DNA from 3 places in the Arthrobacter sp. KBS0703 genome. Region 1 is predicted to be linked to each of the others. Evidence: riboswitches for the same ligand, from Rfam matches in the RefSeq annotation. Region 1 holds a riboswitch; each other region holds the start of a gene.
What was found. A riboswitch is a leader RNA that binds a small molecule or an ion and turns the genes downstream of it on or off. The one in region 1 is predicted to bind cyclic di-AMP.
Positions count from the first base shown of each region.

Region 2: linked by a shared signal. The riboswitch ahead of B1A87_RS14360 (M23 family metallopeptidase) and the one ahead of B1A87_RS24055 (hypothetical protein) in region 1 are both predicted to bind cyclic di-AMP.
Region 3: linked by a shared signal. The riboswitch ahead of B1A87_RS17925 (hypothetical protein) and the one ahead of B1A87_RS24055 (hypothetical protein) in region 1 are both predicted to bind cyclic di-AMP.

Region 1 is NZ_MVDG02000001.1:3,238,861-3,241,116, reverse strand. It holds gene B1A87_RS24060 (hypothetical protein) at 117-428, opposite strand; gene B1A87_RS24055 (hypothetical protein) at 425-898, opposite strand; cyclic di-AMP (ydaO/yuaA leader) riboswitch at 904-1,067, opposite strand; gene B1A87_RS15010 (HAMP domain-containing sensor histidine kinase) at 1,163-2,256, opposite strand, start outside.
Region 2 is NZ_MVDG02000001.1:3,092,254-3,094,509, reverse strand. It holds gene B1A87_RS14365 (metal-dependent transcriptional regulator) at 17-712, shown strand; cyclic di-AMP (ydaO/yuaA leader) riboswitch at 848-1,091, shown strand; gene B1A87_RS14360 (M23 family metallopeptidase) at 1,096-1,917, shown strand; cyclic di-AMP (ydaO/yuaA leader) riboswitch at 2,033-2,226, shown strand.
Region 3 is NZ_MVDG02000001.1:3,857,786-3,860,041, forward strand. It holds gene B1A87_RS17920 (SulP family inorganic anion transporter) at 1-440, shown strand, start outside; cyclic di-AMP (ydaO/yuaA leader) riboswitch at 531-730, shown strand; gene B1A87_RS17925 (hypothetical protein) at 732-1,514, shown strand; gene B1A87_RS17930 (hypothetical protein) at 1,725-2,246, shown strand.

The DNA.
Region 1 (2,256 bases):
GGCCGCAAGCCTTGGCACAGACGCCGAAGGGCCCCGGATCACGCGGATCCGGGGCCCTTCGTCAACCTCAAAGCGGTGCAGAAATGCGCGCCGCCCTCAGTTGCTCACAGTCTGGGTTAGTACCAGTTGTTGGCGAGGTGGAAGTTCAGCGCGCCGCAGGGGGAGCCGTAGCGTTCCTTGACGTAGTCCAGGCCCCAGTTGATCTGCGTCCGGTAGTTGGTGAGGTAGTCCGCCCCGGCGCTCGCCATCTTTTCGGCAGGCAGGGACTGCACTACGCCGTAGGCGCCGCTGCTCGCGTTGGTGGCGGTGGTGCGCCACTCGGACTCCTTGGTCCACAGGGTCTGCAGGCACTGCATCTGGTCCGCGGCCCAGCCATAGGAAGCGAGCTTGGCGGCCGCATAGGCCTGCGCGCCGGCGGGGTCGTTCACGGGGACGGCGGCCGCGGGCTTGGGAGCCAGGGCAACCTTGGCGGCCGGGGCAGCAGCAGCCTTGGCCGGCACCGGGGCTGCCTTTGGGGCGGCGGGCGCCGGAGCGGCCTTGGGCGCCGCCGCTTGGCGACGGACTGCGGAGCCAGCGCGGCTGCGGTCGGAGCGGGCAGGGCAGCGATGAGCGTCTTGTCGAAGTTGAGCGTCGGCGCGGGGGACGCCGTGGCTGTCGCCGCTGCGGAGCTGGCCCGGGGTGCGGACTGCTCAGCTGCCTGGCTTGCCGCGCCGACGCCGATGAGCACGGCGCAGGCGGTGGTCACTACGGCTGCGCGGCGGCCGAACGACGGGATGCCGGCGGTGATCCGGCCCCAGTGTGTGGCGGGCGCTGCCGGCTCGGCGCGATGGCGGGAAAGTTTCTGCCGGGACTGCTTGGGAGCGCCTTCAGGGCGCGCTTTTACCTTGAATTCAGACATGGTGGATTGCCTCTCAACACCTGCGGAGTTAGCTGTCGGGTTCGGATGAGGTCATCCGGCCGCACGGAAATTCACGTGTCGGCTTCACCCCAAGGGCTGATGCGAAAAGCCCGGGACTCTGGTTCCCCCCGCCTCTGCCTGGTCATGCGGAATCCGGGAAAGCGGCAGAGCTGGGCGTCCATCCGGAAGTGCTGCCCTAACGGGAGCAACACCCTATCGACGGTACAGGAGGCAAACGCTTAAGTCACATTTGGGTAACGGAGATCACGACGACGGCGCGTCGCCTTGCGCCGGCAGCCGGACGGCGAATTCGGTCCGGCCGGGCCGCGAAGTGACCTCGACGGTGCCGCCGTGGGCTTCCACGATCGACTGCACAATGGACAGCCCCAGGCCGCTGGTTCCCTCTGCCGAAGCGGACCCCGGGGCCGCCGTTCCCGAAGCCGCCGCCGCGGTCCGTCCGCCGGAGCCGGCGGGCGAGAGGACCTGCGCCGGCGTCGCACGGGACGCGTCTGCGCGGGCGAAGCGTGCGAAGACGCGGTCCACGAACTCCGGCGGGATGCCGGCGCCGTCGTCCGTCACGGTGACCACGGCGCTGCCGTCGGCCGATCTCATCACGCCGGTCACCACGGTGGTTCCCGATCCGGTGTGCTTGCGCGCGTTGGACAGCAGGTTGGCCAGCACCTGGTGCAGCTGCGAGGCGTCGCCGCGGACCACCACCGGCTCTTCAGGTAGTTCGAGGTGCCAGATGCGGTCCGGGGCCATGACTTTTTCGTCGCTGACGGTCTCGATCACGAGCTGCGTGAGGTCCACGTCGCTGAGCTTGAGCGGCTGGCCCTCGTCCAGCCGGGCGAGCAGCAGGAGGTCCTCCACCAGGGTTGTCATCCGCTCGGACTGGCTTTGGACGCGGGCCAGGGACCTTTGGCCGTCCGGCGTGAACTTCTCGGTCATGCGCATCAGCTCGGTGTAGCCGCGGATGGCCGTGAGCGGGGTGCGGAGCTCGTGCGAGGCGTCGGCCACGAACTGGCGGACCTTCATTTCGCTCTCCTGCCGCGCCTCCAGCGCGTTGGAGACGTTATCCAGCATCTGGTTGAGGGCGTGGCCCACGCTGCCCACTTCAGTTCCGGGATGGGCGTTCGACGGCGGGACGCGGACGGCGAGCGCCACCTCACCGGCATCCAGCGGCAGCCGCGAAACCTGCGTGGCCACCTCCGAGAGCTGCTCCAGCGGCTTCATGGTGCGGCGGATGAGCACCGTTCCGGCGAGGCCGATCAGCACGATTCCGCCCAGCGACACGATCGTGATGGTCACAACAAGGGACGTCAGGGTGCTCTGCTTGTCGGCCAGGGGAAGCCCGGTCA
Region 2 (2,256 bases), 150 kb from region 1:
CGAGGAGCTGAGCTGAATGACGGATCTGATCGACACCACGGAGATGTATCTTCGGACCATTTTGGAGCTTGAAGAAGAGAACATCGTGGCGCTCCGGGCCCGAATCGCCGAACGGCTTCGCCACTCCGGCCCCACGGTGTCCCAGACTATCGGCAGGATGGAACGCGACGGGCTCGTGGTTGTTTCCGGCGACCGACACCTCGAACTGACCGAAACCGGCCGCAAGCGCGCCACCGAAGTCATGCGCAAGCACCGCCTTGCCGAGCGGCTCCTCGCCGATGTTATCGGCTTGGACTGGGCGTACGTCCACGACGAGGCCTGCCGCTGGGAGCACGTCATGAGCGAGCGTGTGGAGCGCAGGATCTTCGAACTGCTCAACCATCCGACGGAGTCGCCGTACGGCAATCCGATTCCCGGGCTGGCGGCGCTCGGCGGGCAGCCGTCGAACGCATTCTCGGACGGGGTCCTGAACCTCCTCGACGCCATGGCCGGCTACGGCCCGGACTCCCGCGTGACCGTCAGCAGGCTGGCGGAACCAATCCAGGTTGAACCGGAGCTGCTGGTCCAGTTGGACGAAGGTGGGATCCGTCCTGGCGCCGCGGTGTCCCTCGAGCGTGTGGGGGAGTACATCTCCGTGCGTGTCCCCGGGTTCGAAGGCGCACTGGAGCTGCCGCCCGAAGTGGCCGCCCACGTCTTCGTCCGCGTAGGCTAAACCCGCACCATGCGCGGGTTGTCTGACATCTGTTGGCAGGACGCCCTACAACTTTTGCACAGGCAAGATAACGGAATTATTACCGTGCAGCTTAATCACCTATAGTTAAAAGGCAGCGCCGATACTAAAGCGTTACCTGATCTGGAGCCGAACTCTGCCAGCGGATCAGTAGCACGAAGCACCTACTGGCAGAGGCGGGGGAACCACAAGCGGCTGTTGAAACAGCCTTGGGGTGAAGTCCGCAGCAGCAAGCCACTTTCCGCAGAAGGAATCTCCCGGGATACCCCTGCGCCGAAAAGGCTTGTCACGGCGGACCGGGTCGATGAACTCTCTGACCCGAATCCGACAGCTAACTTCGCAGGCTATCCAGAGAGGAAACGTTCTTGACCATGCAGCATGCCCGGGGCCGCCGCCGCGCGACCGGTCCCGCTTCGGAGCCGCGCCTCCCTGAAGCCTTCTCCGCGGAACGCCCCCGGGATGCGCAGCGCGAGGCTCGTCGGCGCCGGGGCCCGTTCCGCCAGGTCACGGACTTTGCCGCAGCCAGCGGGGTGGGCCAGAAAGCCGGAGTCGCCCTCGCTGCCACCGGTCTCCTGCTGACCGTCACGGTTCCCGCCACCAGCCCCGTCATGGCCCTGGGGGAGAGTTCCTCGCCCGCCTCTTTTGCCTCGCCTGCCCAGCCGGAAGTCTCCGCTGAGGCCGCGGCCAAGGTGGACTTCAGCCGCACTGCCGTGTCCACCCAGGGTGACCCCGACGGCAAACTCAAGCAGCTCCTGAGCGCTCAGTCCGCCGGCAGCATTTCCCGCGCCGCGTCCGCAGGAACCCTCGGATCACCCCTCGAAACCCTGGTCAAGTCCTCGCCCTTTGGCTACCGCGTGAGCCCCATTACGGGCGGCGTGGGAGAGTTCCACCGCGGCCAGGACTTTGCGGCCCAGTGCGGCACGTCTGTGTTCGCGGCCGCCAGCGGCACTGTCACCTTCGCGGGCTGGCACCCTTACGGTGGCGGCAACCGCGTTGTCATCAACCACGGCAACGGCCTGGAGACGACGTATAACCATCTGTCGTCATTCAGTGTCGAGGTCGGCCAGAAGGTCTCCAGGGGCGACGTCGTGGCCCTTAGCGGGACCACCGGCGCCTCCACCGGCTGCCACCTCCACTTCGAGGTGATGGTCAACGGAGACGTCGTTGACCCCACCGGCTGGCTCTGAGCCAAAGCCGATGGAGTGCTCTCTCATTCTTGTGACATGCCGTGACCTGAATGTGACATTCGCTCCGAAGTCCTGTACCGTCTAAACCGCGTCAACTTTTCCGAAGTTGACGCTCTTGAGTGGATTGCCTAACTCTGCCACCGCTCAAGGTCCGTTCGCATTACATCGTCTGGCAGAGGCGGGGGAACCAATTTTGGTCTTCGCAAGAAGACCTTGGGGTTAAGTCGCAAAGCTTCCCAGGAAGCAGAGCGGCCGGGTGACTCCCATCCGAATCCGACAGCTCACCTCGTAGGCATTGGGAGAGGCTACCTTCGTGTCTTCACGCCACAATCTTGCGCG
Region 3 (2,256 bases), 620 kb from region 1:
CCGAAACGGCCGTCATGCTGATCACCGTCGCCACCGTGGTGGTGACACACAACCTGGCGATCGGCGTCGGCGCCGGGGTGCTCGCCGCGATGGCGATGTTCGCCCGGCGGGTTGCCCACTTTGCCACAGTGGAACGGACCGAGGTGGAGCTGAACGGCCGGACCGTGGCCACGTACACCGTGGACGGCGAGCTGTTCTTTGCGTCGTCGAATGACCTCTACACCCAGTTCGATTACGCCCGGGACTCGGAGCCGCACGTCGCCGGAGTGGTGATCGACCTGCACGCCTCGCACCTTTGGGACGCCTCCACCATCGCTGTGCTGGACGCCGTGACAGAGAAGTACCGCAGGCACGGCCGGGACGTCGAACTGATCGGACTGAATGCGGCCAGCATCCAGATGCGCGAACGCCTCGCGGGCAAGCTCAACGCCGGCCACTAAGGGACCGCAGGGTGCCGTTACCTTAATGTGACATTCGGAAGAGCCTCCCGTACCGTGGAAAAGGTGCCCTTTTCACCGAAGAGGGCATTCCCGCGCTGATTGCCTAACTCTGCCGCAGCCCGGGATCCGTTCGCAGACCATGTCCGGCAGAGACGGGGAAACCAATTTTCGGCCCGCTTGAACGGGCCTTGGGGTGAAGCCGCGCAGCTCCTGCTTCTGTTCAGGACGTGCGGCCGGGTGTCTCCCATCCGAATCCGACAGCTCACCTCGCAGGCATCGGGAGAGGCTCAGATGTGTATAAGAGACAGTATCCTTGGCCGCCGCCGCGCAGCCGCCACCCGCTCGAATCCGCTCGTTTCGGCCTCCCGCGCCGTCACGGCCGGAGGACTGGGACGCCAGACCGCCGTCATCCTCGCGGCGTCGGGGCTTGCCTTCACCGGAAGCATCGCCGCGAATGCCGCCAACGGACCCGCACAGCAGGACGCGGCCCCGGCCGCCGCACCCGCCGCGGCACCCGAGGCTGTCAGCCAGGCGCAGGCTCCGCTGAGTGCGGACTCCAGCGTCCGGATTGACTACGAGCGCCCCATCGTAAAATCCACCCCGGCTCCCGTCGTGGAAGCCCCGGTCGTGGAGGCGCCGCCCGTGGCAGAGACTCCGGCGCCCGTGGCCGCACCCGTCGCTGCTCCGGCTCCGGCGAAAATCACCGTCCAGGCCGCGGCGGCTCCGGCCAAGGCCCCTGCGGCTGCCGCCGGCAGCGTCAACGCCTCCATGGTCTCGTCCGCCTACGCCCAGCTGGGCATCACCCAAGACTGCACCGCCATGGTTGAAAAGGCACTGGGCGCCTCCGGGATCCCGGTGGGCGACCTCGCCCCGATGCAGTTCATGAACTACGGAAGCGTCGTCTCCACCCCCCAGCCCGGCGACATGGTGGTCCAGTCCGGCCACGTGGGAATCTTCGTCGGCAACGGCAATGTTCTCAGCGGTGGCATGAACGGCTCCAACCAGACCGTGGTTCACCCGCTGTCCTGGCTGACCGCCACGGGCCCGGTCACGTTCGTGCGGGCCGCGGCTTAACAGCGCCACAACATGCATTCAGCGGGGCTCTTAGGGCACCGCGTGGAGGGCCGGTGTTCCGCTGCCTTGGGGGCAGCGGAGCGCCGGCCCTTTCACTGTCCCGCCGCAGCATCCGGGGATGCGCACCAAATCCCCCTGCACCAGCCGCGGACTAATCAGTATGCTGACAGAACAGCCATTACGACGGCCCGCCACCGGGAGGAAAAGACCGTGAATGAGAGCAACATCGACGGCGGAACCATCGATGACAATTCGTTGTCCGCGTACTTGCACAGCCATCTGATAGCGGCAGCCGCCGGAGAGCGCCTCTTCGAACAGGCGGCCAAAACCTGGGACGGCACGCCGCACGGCACCACCCTCAGCCACCTTGCCGCGGAAGTGAGCGCGGACAAGGCAGCGCTCCACGAGTTCTCCGACCTGATGCATCTGCACATGCCGGCCTACAAGAAGCCGTTGTCGTGGATCAGCGCCCAGATCGGCAAACTGGATCCGCTGAATCCGCTGCACTCCCCCGACGGAGCCACAGGTCAGCTCGCCCTCGAAGGACTCATCAGCGCGGTCACCGGAAAGTCCCTGCTCTGGAAGTCGCTGATCATCCTCTCCCGCACGGACGGGCGCATCGACCCCGACACGGTCAACCGCTTCCTGGACCGCGCAAACGAGCAAATCCGGGAACTGGAGGCCCTTCTGCTCGACACGACGCCGGAGCGCCTCTCCACGTCTGACGGATAGGGGCTTCCTG